4 regions of the Alteromonas sp. G4i13 genome follow, and region 4 is predicted to be linked to each of the others. Evidence: predicted binding sites of a transcription regulator. Region 4 holds the regulator's gene; each other region holds the start of a gene.
What was found. The regulator sigma-54, encoded in region 4, starts transcription at its own class of promoters, with help from an activator protein. The targets are predictions, from matches to a motif close to GTTGGCACGNNNNTNGNNT.
Positions count from the first base shown of each region.

Region 1 (5,021 bases), on a different contig from region 4:
CATCACGCACGGTTAATCTACTGGCGATATTGGCAGTGTTCGCATTATCGTGGTTTGGCTTCTCAGTAGGATTGCTTGATAGCATGATCAACCTATTGACCGTCGCGTGCGCGCTCAAAATCATGCTGGTTGAGAAAAAACGAGATTTTCACTTAATTGTATGTACCTGTTTGTTCTTGATCGGCTGCGGATTTATCTCGTCTCTAAGCGTATTTGCGTGGATTGGCTATACAGGAATACTGGCCCTGCTGCTATTCGCGACTGCCATTTATCACGGTGCAGGAATACCCAAATCAAAAAGCATTAAATTCGTGACCGTGCTTATTGTCCAAGCTTTCCCTATCGCGCTGCTACTGTTTTTACTGCTTCCCCAACTCCCTCCGCTTTGGCAGATGCCCACGTCAAAGTCGACTGAAACCGGGCTTTCTGACACGGTGACGCCTGGTGATATTGCGTCGCTTGCAAGTTCATCTGAATTGGCTTTCAGCGCCACATTTGAAAACGCAGAAGCAGTCCCTGTTGCACCGTCCAGGTATTGGCGCGCTATGACCTTAGAACATTTTGACGGGAAAACCTGGTCTATTAGCGACAAGCGCAAACAGGCAGAGCAGCAGCTAGCTTACATGGGCAAGCCAACACCCTTGTCAGCTCTGGCCGAGGAAAATACGCCTCAAGTGATAAGTTATGAATTGATCGTGGAACCCACACAGCAAACGTGGCTGTTTGCGTTAGCGCCTTCGACCCCCAACAACCGCGAGAACAGTATTTTCGTAAGAAGTCTTTTTGATTTTACGTTAAGGGCGAATAGCCCAATATCCAGTAAAAAAGCGTTTTATCTGCGCTACTATCCAACTGCTCAAATCACTAGCGGAATAGGAAATTTTGAATCGCAACTAAACCTTCAGGTTTCCATGAATGGCAACCCTCAAGCCAGAGCATGGGGACAGACACTTGCCAAACAATACTCAAGCGCACAGCAAATAGTTAGCGCAATAATGCGTGAATTTAATCAAGGGGGCTTCCGCTACACCCTATCGCCGAACGCCATGCCTACCGACCCCATCGACCGTTTTTTATTTGAAGAACGCTCAGGTTTTTGTGCCCATTACGCAGGCGCCATGGTGTATGTGCTTCGCGCCGCAGGGGTACCGGCAAGAATGGTGACAGGCTACCAGGGCGGAAGCGCACTTAATGACAATGTGCTTCAAATAAGGCAGTACGATGCACATGCGTGGGTGGAAGCTTTTATTGATGGTGTGTGGATTCGACACGACCCAACGAGTATGGTGGCACCGTCACGCTTAACCTTCGGGCTTGAACGTGCTTTGGAAGAGCTTGGGGAGTCTCGTAAAGCCAGTATTTTGGGCGACCTTAGCAACGCTGCTATTTTTGCAACATTACAAAGCTGGTTTCAACAGCTCGATTACTCGTGGAGTAAATGGGTACTGGGCTTTGACAATACTGCGCAAACCAACATGCTTGAAGAATTACTAGGCTCGCTAACGCCGCAAAAAATGCGAGTTGTATTTCTTTCCGCCATTGGCCTAATTGGGCTTATATTAGCACTTTATTTTTTACCCAAAACGCATCGCAACACACTGTCGCCCTCACACAGAGTTTTACTAAACGCAATAAAATGCGTTGAAGCTAAAACAGGAAAAGAAAGAGGGAATAAAACCTTGTCCGCCTTTATGAGTGAAGTTAACCCCTTGATAAACGACGATGCTGCCAAGGCACTAACACTTCTGTGTGAACAATTTGAGCACGAAAAATACGCACACCGAACACAAGAGGCAAAAGTTTATCCAACCATGAAGCGTCAGCTAAAAATGTTAAAACAGGCATTAAAGTAGGAAATAGTTAAACCGGTTGCACCTTAAACACTCACACTCCCCCCTTTTTAGTGCAGACTAATTAATAGTGCCTAGGCGCAAGCGCCTATCAATACAGCCACGAATTTACACAAGCCATTGTTTTAAATAGCAATAAATAACACATTTAGGTACATTTTGGTTATTGGCACTTTTTTAGCTTTGTACAAATGGATAACAAAAGTACGAAGGCGCTTATACAAGTATTAGTTGCCAACGGGCTTTAGAGTACAAAGGCGTACACATAACCGACGGTTTATTTGTTAGCTACCACAATGCATGAGTTTCGGACAAAGGCGTCCCCAGTTCTTTCTTACGAGAGCGCTGCGGACGCCTTTTTTTGATCTTCTGGAACGCATTGAAACAGTAAACGCCAACACACAGATGACAACTTATTAATAACGACAACGTGAGGTGAAACCATGGCTTATCTTCTCCCCGCTGAGTTTGCAACCAAGATGGTAGATGCAGGCGAAGCCAAAATTTATATGTCTACACGAGATACTCTAATTCGCGCTTATATGGCAGGTGCAATATTGGCCCTTGCCGCTGTTTTTGCCGTTACCATTGCCGTTCAAACCGGCGTGTTTCTTCTTGGCGCAGTGTTATTCCCAGTGGGCTTTTGTATGCTCTACCTTATGGGGTTTGACCTATTAACCGGCGTGTTTGTACTTACCCCACTCGCTTGGCTTGCACAGCGACCTGGCGTCACGCCAAAACAAATTCTACGAAATTGGGGATTAGTATTTTTAGGTAACTTTGGCGGCGCATTAACCGTGGCCTTTATGATGTCGTTTATTTTTACCATGGGATATAACGTGGATGGCGGTGCCATCGCGACTAAGGTAGCCAGCATTGGCGAAGCTCGTACATTGGGCTACGCAGAACACGGCGTTGCAGGCTGGTTCACCATTTTTATTCGCGGCATGTTGTGTAACTGGATGGTGTCGCTAGGCGTAGTGGGTGCAATGATTTCAACTCACGTTAGCGGAAAAGTACTAGCCATGTGGATGCCAATCATGCTGTTCTTCTTTATGGGTTTTGAGCACTCAGTAGTAAACATGTTCCTTTTCCCATTTGGCCTTATTATGGGCGGCGACTTCTCGGTTATGGACTACTTCATTTGGAACGAGATCCCAACTGCACTTGGAAATCTTGTTGGTGGCCTCGCCTTTACTGGACTAACCCTGTACACCACCCACGTTAAGACGCTACCCAAACGTACTATCCCTGTTGATAAAGCCGCTGCATCGCAAACACTGCCTATTTAATTAAGGCGCTTATCTTAAAGCCATCATGCCTTGTCCCTACAAGACACGTCATGATGGCGTTATCCGTTTCCTTGGAAATAACTAATTGGGCTCATAATTAAATATGCAGGTAAGAAGCAATTAAACATGAATGAGCGAGCCGCGTTAAACGCCCCAATTAACCCACCAGCTAACACGCTCAGTGTAAGTGCATTTTCTACAGCCGGCGTTAAAGCGATAAACCAAGATGCATACGCTTTCCAAGTCTCTGATAACCCAAATCAAAGCAGCGTTTTTGTTATCGCTGACGGTGTAAGTAGCAGTACGGTTAGCCAGGTTGCTAGCGACTTTGCTACCAGTCAGTTTATTAAACTGTTTAAAATAGCGCCGGAACAATGGTCGGTTAAGACGCGCGCTGAAACCATTATTAAAGAGATAAACGCGCTGCTTTACACACGTACGCAAAGAAGTCCCTTTTGCTATACACCAGAAAAAGGTTATGTGTGCACGTTAACAGTGGCAGTGGTAACAGGCAATCACATGGATGTATTTCATGTGGGGGATTGTCAAATTCAAGTTCTTTCTAAGAACGCACAATCGCCTATCTTACTCACAAAACCTCATCGTCAAGTATCGGAAAGTGAGCCTTCGCAGAGTTATCTTACTAAAGCATTAGGCGTTCAAGCACATATAGATATCGACCACACAACACTCACCCTCAACTCATCGAGCACGTTTTCGATTAGTAGCGACGGCGTTTATGAGTTTGTTTCGCTACCCACCATTCTTATGAAAATCAGTGAGGCCGATACGCTTTCTGAAAACCAAGCTGCGTTGGTAGTACATGAGGCATTTACTAGAGGAAGCGATGACAACCTCACCTTACTTCTCGTAAAGGTTCTTGTAGCTAGCCATGATGGCCTAGACGATCACAGACACCCACTGTATACAGGCGTTTCAACTTCACCTCATTCATCTGTACTTAACAGGCCGTTGGTCAACCAACTGATAACCAATTCTGAGGTTTCTGATGCTGCGATTCATTACTCAAATCAGCAGTCTGATGAACATGTATGCCGAGAGCCTGCTGCCGCAAACTTTAAGACGGGTGATGATGTTGATGGACTGAAGCTAGAACGACAGCTTTATACGTCGGCCCGAAGCCATGTTTTTATTGCCACCAATTCGTCTTGTGAAGCTACGCACACAAACAGCCCTGTGGTTGTAAAAACACCGGCTACCGACTTTACCCTATCACCAGAAATGGTAAATGGGTTCCTAATAGAGAGCTGGTTTTCGAGACGGATTAATTCGGCACACGTTATTAAAAGCCCAACGTTTACTGATTTGGGTTTACCATACCCTCCCTCTGCTTTTTACAGCGTAAGTGAATATGTACAAGGTCAAACGCTAGCTCAATGGGCTGTTGATAATCCTACGCCGCCATTAGAGCAAGTTAGGAATATAATCGAGCAGGTTGGTAAAGGTTTACAGGCAATGCACCGTCAGGGCATTGTTCATAGGGATATACGCCCCGACAATATTATTATTAGCGAACAAGGGCACTGTACTATTATAGATTTGGGTTCAGCAGCCTTAGCCGATGCCCCAAGCCTCTATAGTGACACACCTATTCCTGGCGCTGCACTTTTTTCCGCACCTGAATACTTTTTAGGAAATGTTGGCACAGAGCGCTCTGATCTGTTTTCCTTAGCCGTACTCACCTACTATCTCTTGTGCGGGCGTTACCCCTATGGCACAAAGCTCGTTCATTGTCGCACGTTGGCTGAGCAGAAAAAGTTAACATACCAAACCGCATTGGCTCCTAATCGACCAATACCTAATTGGGTTGATAGCGCCCTTAAGCGTGCTTTGCATGTGAACCCTGATAAGCGATTTT
Region 1 covers NZ_JBHNYX010000016.1:72,411-77,431, forward strand. Annotated here, with positions in the region: gene ACFI6J_RS09905 (transglutaminase TgpA family protein) at 1-1,853, shown strand, start outside; gene ACFI6J_RS09910 (formate/nitrite transporter family protein) at 2,294-3,142, shown strand; gene ACFI6J_RS09915 (protein kinase domain-containing protein) at 3,269-5,021, shown strand, end outside.
Region 1: a site for sigma-54 is predicted at 2,016-2,034, ahead of ACFI6J_RS09910 (formate/nitrite transporter family protein). Genes of this name have one in related genera too.

Region 2 (5,021 bases), on a different contig from region 4:
GAACATGTTCGATTTAATTACCAGTAAAGACAGCAACGTTAAAAACGACGTGCTATCAGGTATTACCGTGGCGCTTGCCTTGGTCCCTGAAGCCGTTGCATTCGCATTTGTGGCCGGCGTAGAACCAATGATTGGTCTTTATGCGGCTTTCATGATGGGCTTAATCACTTCCGCTATTGGTGGCCGACCAGGAATGATTTCTGGTGCTACCGGCGCCATGGCCGTTGTAATGGTGGCACTGGTTGCCCAACACGGCGTGCAGTATTTATTTGCCGCGGTTATTTTGGCTGGTTTACTGCAAATAATGTGCGGTATTTTCAAGCTCGGAAAGTTTATACGTCTGGTCCCATATCCGGTAATGCTAGGCTTCGTAAATGGTTTGGCAATTGTTATTTTCTTGGCGCAATTAGGCCAGTTCAAAGTGACCAACGCAGCGGGTGAATTACAGTGGATGGAAGGTACGCTGTTATATTGGATGCTAGGGCTTGTGGCGCTAACCATGGCCATTATCTATTTATTGCCAAAGCTAACCAAAGCTGTACCGGCGTCGCTTGTAGCGATTGTTACGGTAACCTTGTTAGTACACGGTCTTGACCTTGAAGCGCGCACTGTAATCGACTTTGTTCGCGATTTGCTACCAGCTGACCAGCGCGACACCGCGACGCTAGCGGGTGAACTTCCTAGCTTTGCTATTCCTATGGTGCCGTTCACCTGGGAAACCTTCATGATCATTTTGCCTACCTCAGTCATTCTTTGCTTGGTTGGTCTAATTGAGTCGCTTCTTACTCTTTCATTAATTGACGAAATGACAGATACCCGCGGGCGCGGCAACAAAGAGTGCGTTGGCCAAGGCGTTGCAAATACCGTAAACGGTTTCTTTGGCGGTATGGGCGGTTGCGCCATGATTGGTCAAAGTATGATTAATATTAACTCTGGTGGCCGTGGCCGCTTGTCTGGTATCACCGCGGCGGTTGTATTATTAGGCTTTATTCTATTTGCTGCTCCGCTAATTGAAATGATTCCTCTCGCTGCCCTTGTTGGCGTTATGTTCGTGGTGGTTATCGCTACATTTGAGTGGGCGTCATTCAGAATTATTCGCGGCGTAAACAAAGAAGATGCGTTCGTACTTTTCCTAGTAACAGGCGTTACCGTTATCGCTGATCTGGCTATTGCGGTTGTGGTGGGTGTTATCGTTTCAGCACTGGTGTTTGCATGGAAACACGCTCGTCATATTGAAGCGAGATCCCATATCGATAACGACGGTTGGAAAGTCTATGAGCTAGACGGCCCGCTGTTCTTTGGCTCGGTATCGCATTTCAAAGACCTGTTTGATATCGCCAACGACCCTAATGATGTAGTTATTGACTTTAAAGACTCTCGCATTTGGGATTCATCAGGTATCGATGCGCTAGATACCCTTGCTGACAAATACGAAGAGCAGGGTAAAAAGCTACACATTCGCCATATCAGTGATGAATGTCGCTCACTGCTTCGCAAGGCCGATAAGTTTGTTGAAATTAACGTGGTTGAAGACCCTCGCTACCGCGTAGCGACGGATAAGCTGGCCTAAGTTATTTGATAGCCTTAATGCACCAAGTAAACACAGTTTTGCGCTTGTTTGGTGCAGTTGTGAAGTCTGAATAATGCTTATTTTGTAGTAAATCAAATAAAAACAATTATTTACGGTTTTGGCACTGAACTTGGATAGCTATAAACGTAAAGTGTGTTTTGGTGATTTGTGTCAATCGCTGAAAATTGTGTGATTTATAACACTCCGTAAAATGTGTTAGCCGACCTAAACCGTTGGCAAAATAGGCAACGAAGCCCGCATCAACGAAAGTTGAAGCGGGCTTTTTTTTGTCCCGAAAAAAGGGGAATACCATGACTTCATTGGACTCAAAACCGCAAATTGTCGTCGTAGGCAACGGCATGGTGGGGCATCATTTTGTTGAGCAGCTTCACCAAAGCGATGCCAATGTAGAAATAACCGTTTTATGCGGCGAGTCACGCCTTGCGTACGACCGCGTTTATCTGTCGTCTTTTTTTAGCGGCGCGAGTGCTGATGACTTAGCGCTTACTACTCCCGCTCAGTACGCCGAGTGGGGCGTAAACGTAGTTACCAATGCCTTGGTTACCGATATAGACCGTGACAATAATAAAGTGACGACGTCGGAAGGGCAGGTGTTTAGCTACGATAAGCTTGTGTTAGCTACGGGCTCTTACCCATTTGTGCCACCCATTCCTGGCAACGATCAAGAGCATTGCTTGGTGTACCGTACTATAGACGATCTACTTGCTATTGAAGCGTCAGCAGCGGTGAGCAAAGTAGGGGTTGTCGTTGGCGGCGGTCTTCTAGGTTTAGAAGCCGCTAACGCACTAAAACAAGCCGGTCTAGACACCCACGTGGTAGAGTTTGCCCCGCAGCTTATGGCGGTACAGCTAGACCAAGCTGGTGGTAACGTGCTTAAAGATAAAATCGAAGCATTGGGCGTAATGGTTCACACCCAAAAGGCCACCCAAACTATCGAGGCTGGTGATACCTGCCGCTATAAAATGGTGTTTGCTGACGGCACTGCACTAGAAACTGACATGATTTTATTCTCTGCCGGTATTCGACCTTCCGATCAGCTTGGCAGAAAGTCAGCGCTAACACTGGGTGAGCGCGGCGGTATTGTCATTGATAACCATTGCGTGACGTCTGACCCAAACATTTACGCTGTGGGTGAATGTGCGCTGTGGGATAACAAAATCTTTGGTCTTGTTGCACCTGGCTACACCATGGCACGCACGGCCGTAAGTCATATTACAGGTGGCGATGCCGAGTTCGCTGGCGCAGATATGAGCACTAAACTCAAGCTAATGGGCGTAGAAGTGGGCTCAATTGGCGATGCCCATGAACGCACAGACGGAGCGCTTAGCTACACGTACTTAAATCAGCCCGAGGGCGTGTATAAAAAGCTGGTGGTAGATAGCGAGCAAAAGTACGTGCTTGGTGCTGTGCTCGTTGGCGATACCAGCGACTACGACACGCTCTTACAGTATGCACTTAATAATATTGAATTACCTGAACACCCAGAAAGCCTAATTCTGCCCTCATCCGATGCCGCACCGGCGTTAGGTGCCGATGCACTACCAGACACCGCGTCTATTTGTTCATGCTTAAATGTGACTAAGGGCGACATAGTTTCAGCCATTGAAGGCGGCTGTTGTAGCGTTGGTGATGTAAAAGGTGAAACTAAGGCCAGTACAGGTTGTGGAGGCTGTGCTGCCTTACTTAAAAATGTTGTGGATAGCGAACTTGAAAAGCGCGGTGTGGAAGTATCAAAAGCCATTTGTGAGCACTTCAACCATACCCGACAAGAGCTATTTCACATTGTTAAGGTAAACGGCATTCGCACCTTTGACGAGCTACTAGAGCAGCATGGTGAAGGTCTAGGGTGTGAAATTTGTAAGCCCGCTGTCGGCTCAATTTTAGCTTCGGTGTATAACGACTACATTCTTAAGGCTTCACATCTTCCTCTGCAAGACACCAACGATATCTACCTTGGCAACATGCAAAAAGATGGCACGTACTCGGTTGTACCGCGTGTACCTGGTGGCGAAATAACGCCTGAGAAGTTGATTCTGCTCGGCGAAGTGGCAAAAGAATACAACCTGTACACCAAGATCACGGGTGGTCAGCGCATTGATTTATTTGGAGCGCGCGTAGAGCACTTACCGGATATCTGGGAAAAACTGGTCGCTGGTGGTTTTGAAACCGGCCATGCTTACGCGAAGGCACTGCGTACCGTGAAATCGTGTGTGGGCAGCACATGGTGCCGCTACGGTGTACAGGATTCTGTTGGCACTGCCATTGACTTAGAGAATCGTTACAAAGGCTTACGTGCACCGCACAAAATTAAATTTGCCGTTTCGGGGTGTACCCGTGAGTGCGCAGAAGCCCAAAGCAAAGACATTGGTGTTATTGCTACCGAGCAAGGCTGGAACCTGTATGTTTGCGGAAATGGCGGTATGAAGCCTCGACATGCAGACCTGTTTGCCACCGATCTAGATACCGAAACCCTTATAAAGTACATCGACCGCGTGCTGATGTTTTATGTGAAAACGGCTGATCGCCTACAGCGCACATCGGTGTGGATGGACAACTTAGAAGGTGGGTTAGCTTACTTGCAAGACGTTGTGATAAACGATGCTCTTGGCATTAATGGTGAGCTTGAAGCACAGATGGATGCTGTGGTTGATGCTTATCAGTGCGAATGGAAAACCACCATTGAAAACCCTGAGTCGCGCAAGCGTTTCCGTCAATTCGTAAACAGCAATGCTAGCGACACCAATATTCAGTTTGTTTCAGAGCGAGGCCAGGTTCGCCCAGCTACTGAAGCTGAAAAAGTAGCAGGTAAAGATCAGTTCATTCCTGTCTCTATGGTATAGCCACTGGCTTATCAACCCTGTTAGGAGAATCAAATTATGTCAGCAGCGCAAAATGTAATGGCGTCAGAACCACAGCAAGTGCAATGGCACTATGTTTGTGAGACGAACGACTTAGTGACAAACAGTGGGGTTTGCGCCCTTGTCGACTCACAGCAAGTGGCAATTTTCAGTTTGAAGATAAACGGCGAAACCCAGGTTTTCGCCATTAGTAACTACGACCCTATTGGTAAAGCAAACGTACTCTATCGCGGGCTTCTAGGGTCGATAGGCGGTGCGCCTGTTGTTGCTTCGCCTCTATACAAAGAGCATTACTTTTTAGAAACCGGGCTGTGTAAAGAACACGACGATGTTTCCGTCACGGCTTACGCTGTGAAGGTAGAGGGCGAAAAGGTTTTTGTCGGTGTTTAAGCAAACTGCCTTTATTTGAACGCCCACATGAAAAAAGCCTTTTAGCAAAATGCATTCAAAAGCTGTGAAACCGAAAAAGGTAATGAAATGAATATGCCTACACGACAACCCGACATGATGTCTGAACAATTAAGACAAACAACATGCCCTTACTGCGGCGTAGGGTGTGGTGTAGATATCAG
Region 2 covers NZ_JBHNYX010000040.1:23,273-28,293, reverse strand. Annotated here, with positions in the region: gene ACFI6J_RS16905 (SulP family inorganic anion transporter) at 5-1,570, shown strand; gene nirB (nitrite reductase large subunit NirB) at 1,882-4,431, shown strand; gene nirD (nitrite reductase small subunit NirD) at 4,468-4,839, shown strand; gene ACFI6J_RS16890 (nitrate reductase) at 4,927-5,021, shown strand, end outside.
Region 2: a site for sigma-54 is predicted at 1,688-1,706, ahead of nirB (nitrite reductase large subunit NirB). Genes of this name have one in related genera too.

Region 3 (5,021 bases), on a different contig from region 4:
TTTTTTAAATAAATATAAAAAAAGCGACCGTTCGGTCGCTTTTTAATCTATTAGTACATTAAGCATGCGTTTACGCTTGTATATCCTTATTCTATCAGCTCAAAAAGGCATATCCTCTTTATTATTGAGCGAAGACATCTGATTATTGCCACGTGATCATTCCTGCTTATTGTCTACACTTTCATTGCTTTTCTTTTTATCGGCATTGAAGTCTGCATCTTCTTCATGGTCGCCCACTACATCGTCTAACGTTACTTTCTCAACGGTACGAAACGTATTGATAGGTCCAGCTAACGCATATAGTGCAAAAACAAGGAACAATACTAAAGCGGGTTCTGTTGCCACAACAACGAATATCAGAAGAACTAAAAGAAGGCCTACAAATGGAACCTTACCGTGCCAATTAACTTCTTTGAAAGAATTGTATTTAAAGTTACTCACCATCAGCAAACCTGCCAAGCCAGTTACTGCAGCAACTATTAAACCATAGTCGGTACCAACAGCATCATACTCAACTCCAACCCATACAAGACCAGAGACAACAGCCGCAGCAGCCGGACTTGCGAGACCTTGGAAGAAACGCTTATCGGCAATACCAACTTGCGTATTGAAGCGAGCTAAACGAAGAGCTGCACCCGCTACATATATAAAAGCCGCTAACCAGCCTAACTTGCCCAGCTCAGTTAACCCCCAATTATAAGCAACAAGTGCAGGTGCCATTCCAAATGAAACCATATCTGCCATTGAGTCATACTCGGCACCAAAGTCGCTTTGCGTGTTCGTCATTCTTGCCACACGCCCATCTAAGCCATCAAAAATCATAGCAACAAAGATAGCCACTGCCGCGGCTTCGAACCTGCCGTTCATTGACGAAACCACAGCAAAGAAACCCGAAAACAACCCTGCTGTTGTTAATAAGTTGGGAAGTAAGTATATCCCTTTACGTTTTTGATCAGACATATGTCCTCATACTTCTACATATACAATTGCACTAATTATTTCATAGATATGCAGGAACGCATAGCAAAGTAAAAAGGCTGCCTCGTTCCTTTACATAACGCCGTTGCAAAACGTTATTAGCTTTGCATTGATTACACGTACTCCTACCACAATGCCGGCGCTTGGCTTCTATTTATTCAGGACCGCGTATGCTCACGATCAAACAAACAACTAATAACTAGGTATACGGTTACATACCTTAAATAGCTCACCGTTCATATATCATACAAGTCCATGTTGAAATTAGGTACTACCAAGTTTGTGTTCGCATAATATGCGCACACATCACTCGGCGTGTACTTGAAGTGCTTTGCGCTTCATATATAGGAAAGCAATTATGCGAACGCTACAAAAAACGTTTTCTTTGCAAACTGTACTATTACTTTCCACAGCTTTGCTATCTACCCTGAGTGCTAATTCAGCATTCGCTACCTACTATAAAAAGCAAAGTTATTCTCACTGTGGGTCATCGAGCCAAAGCAACGAACAAAGCAATGTATGTAACTCTCCGTTGGGAGAATACACCTACGATCTAGTCGATGACAAAGTGACACAAACCAATCAGACGAATAATTCCTTTGTTCAAATAGACGGATTAAATATTAATATGTCCGCCTTTTCGGACACACAAGGAGTTACCGGCGAAACAGTCGTTGGCGCCAAGTTAGAAAAAATCTCAGATAAATGGGCTTACGGCATAACAAACAACGATGAAGCATACTATCGTGGCGACGCTGACCACGCTATTGACAATATCAACTATTACTCTCAAGGTAGCGCGAACGCTTATTATAGTGGTATGACTAACGTAGAACGTGACTATGACTTCGTGTTGTTATCTTTCGACTCTGCGGTGACACTAACGGGCGCAAGTTTTTCATGGCTTTACAGTGGCCGCGACAGCCAAGTATCTGTTGCAGCACTAAGTAATACTTCGAAACTAACCTCAGGTGTTAACACGTGGAGCGATATTGTCGCTAACGCCTTAACTTCAGCCTCATTTGATATTGAAAACTGTGAATATTTAGATCACCGCGCTGACTTTACTTTCACTGAGTCCGCTCAATATTGGTTGGTTGGCGCTTATAACACCGTATTCGGAAATATTGGCGGCCATGTAGGTAATGATGCCTTTAAGCTTGCTAATGTTGGCTTCTCTGTAACAGAGTCTGCCGGTACGCCAACGCCAACAGAAGTTTCTGAACCTGGCACCATTGGCTTACTCATGGCTTGTTCACTTCTCGTGATGTGGCGTCGCAAAAAATCCATTTGAAGAAATTAGACTTTAGATCACTGACAGGTTGGAAAATCTGTCAGTTTTTTTTACCCTCTCTCATATCGTCCCTTTTCAAATTGTAACATTAACTTAAAAATCATAAACTTAAACAAACTGGCACGAAATAAGCTTAACATTAGAAATAATCATCTAATTTTGCTTTTTGGGTAGTTCAAAATATGAAGTTTTCTACATCGCTGACAATACTATTACTTGCTGTTAGTTCATCAGTTTTCGCTACAGATTCAAGCCTCAACAGTGCAAAGTATGATGCACAATACACACTCGCCAATTCTAATGGCAGCGCTAATTACTCACAAACGACCAATGCGCAAAACAGCAATACCTCAATCGAGATCAACGGCGTTACAGTTGATGTAGGAATCACTGCTTGGTCAAACTCTGCAGGACACGCCGACGACAAACTTGCCCAGGGCAATATTCAAGGTTGGTGGAACTGTACGCTTGGTAATAATGGTTGTACTTTAGCAAATAGACACGTTGGCTACGGAATTAAAAATAGTGATTATTCTTGGGGAGGTGATAGTCACGCAGTTGATAATAGCGGTGACGGCGGTGGCAGAGATTTTGATATGTTCTTACTGTCATTTAGCGAGTCAGTGACTCTTGAAAATGCAGCCTTCACTTGGGTAGTCGGCGACAATGATAGTAAAGAAGTTACTGTTGCGGGTCTTAATAGTATTGCGGCATTTGAGAGCGGAGCCAACTCAACTTGGAACACTGTTACAAGCGCTATTGTTGAGAATACACTAGGTCACTATGGCGTAGGTTCAAAAGGCTCAAACGGTTTGTACGAATCAACATTTACGAAGCTAACTGGTAGTGCAAAATACTGGTTAATAGGTGCATACAATACCATTTTCGACGATAACGCTAAGAGTAACTTTAACAGCGTACAATTAAAACTGTCTTCCATTGGTGTGTCAATGACTCAACCAACCGCAGAAGTTAGTGAGCCTGGCGCCCTAGCACTGATGGGGTTGGGTTTAGGTCTTGTTCTTTATAGACGTAAGCGCCGCGTTTAATTGTTTAAAAACGCATAGAAAACACGTATCTTTAGAAGGTGGCTTAGGCCACCTTTTTTTATGCTATTTTTAAGCCAGCGGCTAGGCTAAGTTTCGAAGGTATATATGGATTTTTTTAATAATAAAAAGCGTGTTGTACAACGCGCTATTGTCTCTGCAGTTGCCTCATCATTAATCGCTTTTAACAGTTTTGCTTCTACGTCAGAAGACTACGAAAAAGCACTGACCGCGTTTAATCAAAACGAATACGACGAAGCCTATATCCACCTTAAAAACAGCTTACAGAAAGACCCTGAAAATCTAGCTGCAAAGATACTAATGGGTGAAATACTGCTTATAAACGGCTACCTAACCGCGGCCGAAATGGAGTTCGTAGAAGCACTTGAAATGGGTGCTGACATTAACCTTCTGGCAGAACCGCTTGGCAACACTTGGCTGTTCTTGAACAGATATAAAGAGATTGTCGATTTTGCCGATTTAAACAAACTGTCGGGAGAGGCAGAGCGCGAGTGGTTAATGATTCGTGCAACTGCGTGCACTAGACTGGAAGACGAGCTATGCGCCTTACGCGACTATAGCACCATAGTCTCACGCACACCTAACTTCGTGCCAGCTATAAACGGCTTAGCCTCAATTGCCCTTCAAAATGAAGACTTATCTAAAGCAAATTCTCTTATCGATAAAGCCATGTCGTTAGAACCAGAAAACGCAATAACATGGCGATTGAAGGGCCAGCTTGCTTATCGACAGGGAGATACTGACGCAGCAACCGCGCATTTACAAAAAGCATTGACGTTTAACCGCGACGATCCTATTGCGCTACGTAACCTTGTAGACTTGTACTTAGAAGCAAAAGACTACGATACCGCAAAGCTTTTTGTTGATGAGATCATTGAGGACACGCCGAACGATCCGCTAGCCATATTACTCAACAGCTGGCTACAAAGTAGAGACAACCAGCAAGCTATTGATAATGCAAAGCTAAAAGAACTTAACGACTTCATGGCGCAGCTTGACCCTGAGCTGATAACCTCTCAACCGATGTTGTTATATATAAGTGGTTTAACGAACTTCTTTAACAACAACATGGAAACAGCCGCAAAGGACTTTAATGCTTACTTGCAGCAGGAGCCTGATGACCTGCAGGCAGTATTAATGCTAAGTCAAGTCTATATGGCAACACAGCAAGACAAACAAGCGCTTGCGCTGCTTGAACGTCATCAGGATGCGTTAATGGAAGACCCTGACTCAGCGCTGCTTCTGGGTGACTTATTTATTCGCCAAAACAAAGCATTCAAGGCTGAACGCCTACTGCAAAATCTTGAATACAAATACCCTAATGAGAACAAGCTTCAGCTTTTCAAGATTAAATTAATGGCTGCCAGAGGTAAGCAGGACGAAGCACTATCAATTCTTGAAAAGAATTTGCCGACCTACAAAGATAACGCGGGGTTTCTATTCACTTATTCATTAATGAATTTACAAGCCCAGCAGTTTGATAATGCTTTAAAAGGCGCAAACCTGCTAAGTGAACTTTATCCTGACGAAGCTGAAGTGTACAACTTAAAAGCCGGCATCTTGATAAGACAAGGTCAGTTAGAAGAAGCTAAAACCAATATCGAAAAGGCGCTGGCACAGAACCCTACCCTTTTTCCTGCAAAATTTAATTTGGCGGCTACTGAAAGCCGCTTAGGCAACGT
Region 3 covers NZ_JBHNYX010000065.1:191-5,211, forward strand. Annotated here, with positions in the region: gene pssA (CDP-diacylglycerol--serine O-phosphatidyltransferase) at 157-960, opposite strand; gene xdp1 (exosortase-dependent surface protein XDP1) at 1,337-2,272, shown strand; gene xdp1 (exosortase-dependent surface protein XDP1) at 2,455-3,321, shown strand; gene prsT (XrtA/PEP-CTERM system TPR-repeat protein PrsT) at 3,427-5,021, shown strand, end outside.
Region 3: a site for sigma-54 is predicted at 2,389-2,407, ahead of xdp1 (exosortase-dependent surface protein XDP1). Genes of this name have one in related genera too.

Region 4 (5,021 bases):
CTTCCAATGCGCGAAGTGCGACAGACTTACCAGACCCCGAACGACCACTGATTATTATCAGCTTCACCTACTTTCTCCCTAATACTCTGGTTTTATCACATACGCGTTGTTGAATTAGGCGCCTACTAAACGGTTAATAGGCGCTTAATGTTTAACTTAATGCAGATAGAATATCGTCGCTTGTCGTTGCGCGACGTATTGCTTTAATCGTTTCTTTGTCGCTTAGTTTACCAGCCACGGTGGCCAGCGTTTGAAGGTGTCCTTCGGTCTGTTCCTCGGGAACGAGTAGCGCAAAAAAGATGTCTACGGGTTTCTCGTCAAGGGCGTCAAAGTCGATTGCTGGCGTGCTGGTTACAACAATGGCAATCACTTTCTCAAGGCCCGGCAGGCGCCCGTGGGGCAGGGCGATACCATTGCCAATGCCTGTACTACCCATACGCTCTCGAGCCATCAAACTGTTAAGTACCGTTGCCTGATCAATGTTCTCGTTTTGCTTGGCAGCGATATCAGCGATGATCTCAAGAATTCGCTTTTTACTATTACACTGAACCGCACACTCGGTGCGGTCCAGACTTACGATGGCTTGTATATCCATGCTTAATTAACTACTAATGTTTTTTCAGTTTTTCCTTATGCTTGATTACCTGCCGGTCGAGTTTATCAACCATGCTGTCAATCGCCGCATACATGTCGGTATTTTCTGAGGATGCGAATACTTCAGCGCCACTTAAATGAACGGTCGCTTCGGCTTTTTGATTTAATTTTTCAACGTTCAGGATGACATGCACATTAGAAATGTGATCAAAGTGACGTTCAAGTTTGCTGAACTTCGTATCGACATAATTACGCAAAGAGTCGGTGATTTCGACATGATGACCAGTAAGGTTGATTTGCATATTTCGTCTTCCTTATATTATTAAGCCCGATTAAATAAGGCTTTTGCGTTGGTTCGACGGCGGGATCGACAACGATTCCCGGTACTTTGCTATTGTTCGCCGGGCAACTTTAATGCCTTGTTCGGCCAACAATGAAGCAATCTTGCTATCACTTAGCGGCTTGCTAGGCTTTTCAGCGGCCACTAATTTCTTGATCAATGCACGAATCGCTGTAGATGAACATTCACCACCAGACTCTGTTGCAACGTGGCTTGAGAAGAAATACTTCAATTCGAAGATTCCACGTGGCGTATGCATGTACTTTTGCGTTGTCACTCGCGAAATAGTGGATTCGTGCATATCTACCATTTCTGCGACATCATTTAGCACCATTGGTTTCATCATTTCCGGGCCGTGCTCAAAAAAGCCCATTTGCTGCTGCACAATGCAGTTTGCAACCTTCATTAAGGTTTCGTTACGAGATTCAAGGCTCTTTATGAACCACTTAGCCTCTTGCATGTGTGAGCGGATGAATTGTGAATCGCTACTATTCTTGGCACGGCGACTCATTGCTGCGTATTGTTGATTTACGCTTAACTTAGGCAGACTGTCGGGGTTCAGCTCAACCACCCAACGGCCATTTTTCTTGGTTACTGAGACATCAGGAATAACGTACTCAGGCTCTTTAGTAACTAAAGCACTACCTGGGCGAGGATTCAAGGTTTGCAGTAAACGCATTGCCTCGCGTAGCTGATCTTCTTTCAATCGGCTTTTACGCATAAGCGTACGATAGTCTTTGCTGCTCAGTAAGTCAGAGTACTCTTCAATCAGTTGCTTTGCTTCAGCAAGCCACGGTGTGTCTTCTGAAAATTGGCGCAATTGCACCATCAAACATTCTTGTGGAGAGCGTGAGCCAGAACCAATAGGGTCGAACATCTGAATGCGCTTTAGCACACATTCTATTTCGTCCATTTCAATTGGCTCTTCCATATCATCATCGTTGACCGCTTCTAAAATATCATCAAGGGTAACGGTTAAATAACCTGACTCGTCAATAGAGTCGATGATTGCTGTAGCGATTGCGCGATCGGTATCCGAGAAATGGGTAAGGCGCATTTGCCAAAGAAGGTGCTCTTGAATATCTTCAGTAGTCTCACCTTGGAAGATTTGCTCGTCGTCATTGGATGGACCCGGAGCAGGCGAAGATGAAGCAGAGTAGTATTCGTCCCATGTGCTGTCGATTGGCAGCTCATCGGGAAGATCGTTTTTCTCAAGTGCATCGCCGGCTTCTAGTGTGTCACTAGATGCAGAAGCAGTGGCCTCAGAGCCGCTGTCATCGTTGTCGATATTGTTCTTTTCTAGTTGCGGCTCGTCATTACCTTCTTCAACTTCTAATAGCGGATTAGAATCGAGCGCTTCTTGGATCTCTTGTTGAAGATCAAGTGTAGAAAGCTGCAGCAGTTTAATGGCCTGCTGAAGCTGTGGTGTCATGGTAAGTTGTTGGCTAAATTTTAGCTGTAAAGATGGTTTCATCTACGTCTTATTTAAATGCTCTAAATTGAATATACCAGAGCGAAACTGAAAAATGACAATTCGGTTACATTAACTATAGCCTGAATTGTTCGCCTAGGTATACATCCCTTACTTTTTGATTACTTAAAACCTGTTCCGCCGTTCCTTGCGCAATAAGCTCGCCATGACTCACAATGTACGCCTTTTCACAAACATCCAATGTCTCTCGTACGTTATGGTCCGTGATAAGGATTCCAATCCCCCTATCGCGAAGATGTTGTATTATCTTCTTTATATCATTAACTGATATTGGATCAACACCAGCAAATGGTTCATCTAACAAAATAAATTGCGGTTTTGCTGCCAGAGCGCGGGCAATCTCAACGCGACGGCGTTCGCCCCCTGACAAACTCATCCCCGTACTATTACGTATATGGTTAATATTAAATTCATCAAGTAGCGCATCAGCTTCTTCTTCTTGCTGTTGTGAATTTAAATCTTTACGGGTTTGCAAAATGGCCATGATATTTTCATGTACCGTGAGCTTTCTGAAAATAGAGGCTTCCTGCGGTAGGTAGCCTATTCCGCGGCGTGCACGCTCGTGCATGGGCTGATGAGTTAGCTCATTGTCGTCAATTTCAATCTTGCCTTTATCCAAATTCACTAAACCAACAATCATGTAGAATGTGGTGGTCTTACCAGCGCCATTTGGGCCAAGAAGACCGACAATTTGACCCGTTGAGACAGACAGGCTTACATCTCGTACAACCTGTCTTGACTTGTAAGCCTTAGCAAGATTTTTAGCGCTCAAAGTTGCCATTGCTATTCATTGCCCTCGTTGTCTTTTTTGTCTTTCTTAGACGAAGTTTTGCGAATGGTCTCAGGTGTGAATACTGTGGTCACTCGACCCTCACCATCCTTACCTGCGCCGCCAGTCGCTAGCAATTGCTCGGTAATCATATCGAACGTGATGTTGTCACCCTGTACTTTACTGGTGTCTTGTTTCAACTCTGCGTTTCCAGCAAGAGAAATCGTTCGGTTCACCACTTCATAGCGTATTTCATTAGCTTTTGCCGAAACTGGCGTGCCGTCTTCCAATTGCTGGGAATAGCTTGCAGGCTTTCCTCTAGCAATAAATATTTCACGACCACCACCGTCAGTGGCAATTACTTCCACTTCGTCAGCTTCAATAACCAAAGAGCCTTGAGTTATGAGTACGTCGTCTTTGTACAACGCGGTTTTATTTTTACCGTCGATAAACTGGGTGTTCGAGCCTATTTTTATGGGCTGCGAAAAATCATCTTCACTGGCGTGTACCGCACCGCTAGCGATGGCAAGCAATAAACTAGTTGCTAGGGGAATAAGTGGTTTGTACATGATCTAAAAGCTCGTATTCTTGTGTGCGTAAATTCGCGTTAAACCCATTACTTAAAATGACATATTGGGTGCCCAGTATTTCAACGGGTTGGTCAGATGTCATTTGCTTGGTTTCTAAATTAATTTGAATGTACTCGGTCGATATACTTCTGACAAAGTCATCGCCAGTTTGGTTCTCAATATTAACTTGGTTTTCCAGCTGGATTAGCTCGTTATTGTATAGTGTACCTTCATCAGCGGTTACCACCCATGGTGATGACGCGTTTTCTGTATAAAGGGTGTATTTAGGTTGCTGAAACAATACAAAGCCAAGCTGGTCGTAATGCTCCATCGACTCTGCAAATACTTTGTGATTTAACTCACCGTCTTGATTGTACAGCGTAGTGGTTAGATTTTTTGCTTTGTAGGCGGGCTTTAGCGCATCGTTTTCACGATTCCCCTGCGTTTCAGGCTGCTCTTCCATCCACGTAGGGATGTACATCAGCATCGCCAGAATAAATAGCGCCGATATACTTAATCCTAAGCGATTAAAGCCAAACAGGCTCATACACTAGCTCCAAAAATCTCATTTGTTACCCCTTTGGCCTGCAAAATGGTATCCGATATTTCTCGGACCGCGCCAAACCCACCGGGAAGGGTCGTAATCCAGTTTGCTTGTTTTGCTACGTAAGGATGGGCATCGGCAACCGCAATTTTAACCGCAACGTGCTTGTACATACCCGTATCTGGCATGTCATCACCTACCGCAGCCACTTCGTCAGTGTTTAACTCAAGGCGTTTCATCAGGTCACTAAGCGCGTCTGCTTTATTCTCTTCGCCTTGAATTATATGTGCAACATTCAGTGCCTTCATTCTATTTTCAACAATGGCAGAGCGACGTCCAGTAATAACCGCGACATTCACTCCATTGCTCACTAGCGCTTTTACACCATATCCATCACGGGTATGGAATGCTTTAAGTTCTTCACCGTCGTTACCTAAATAAATTCGGCCATCTGAGAACACACCATCAACGTCGCATACCAGCAACTTTATCTTGGCTAGTTTAGCGAAAAGCGAGTCATTTATTTCCGTGTACAAGGTGGTTGTCATTTAAAGCACTCCTGCTTTTAGTAGCATATGCATGTTAAATGCCCCAACAGGTTTGCGCTTATCGTCAGTAACCATTAACGCACTAATTTTATGGGTTTCCATCAAATTCAGGGCTTCTACAGCCAGCTGACCTGCGGTGGTAGTCTTGCCGCCTTTAGTCATTAC
Region 4 covers NZ_JBHNYX010000027.1:38,627-43,647, forward strand. Annotated here, with positions in the region: gene rapZ (RNase adapter RapZ) at 1-67, opposite strand, end outside; gene ptsN (PTS IIA-like nitrogen regulatory protein PtsN) at 152-595, opposite strand; gene hpf (ribosome hibernation promoting factor) at 609-896, opposite strand; gene ACFI6J_RS13905 (RNA polymerase factor sigma-54) at 927-2,408, opposite strand; gene lptB (LPS export ABC transporter ATP-binding protein) at 2,482-3,207, opposite strand; gene lptA (lipopolysaccharide transport periplasmic protein LptA) at 3,210-3,764, opposite strand; gene lptC (LPS export ABC transporter periplasmic protein LptC) at 3,733-4,311, opposite strand; gene kdsC (3-deoxy-manno-octulosonate-8-phosphatase KdsC) at 4,308-4,856, opposite strand; gene ACFI6J_RS13930 (KpsF/GutQ family sugar-phosphate isomerase) at 4,857-5,021, opposite strand, start outside.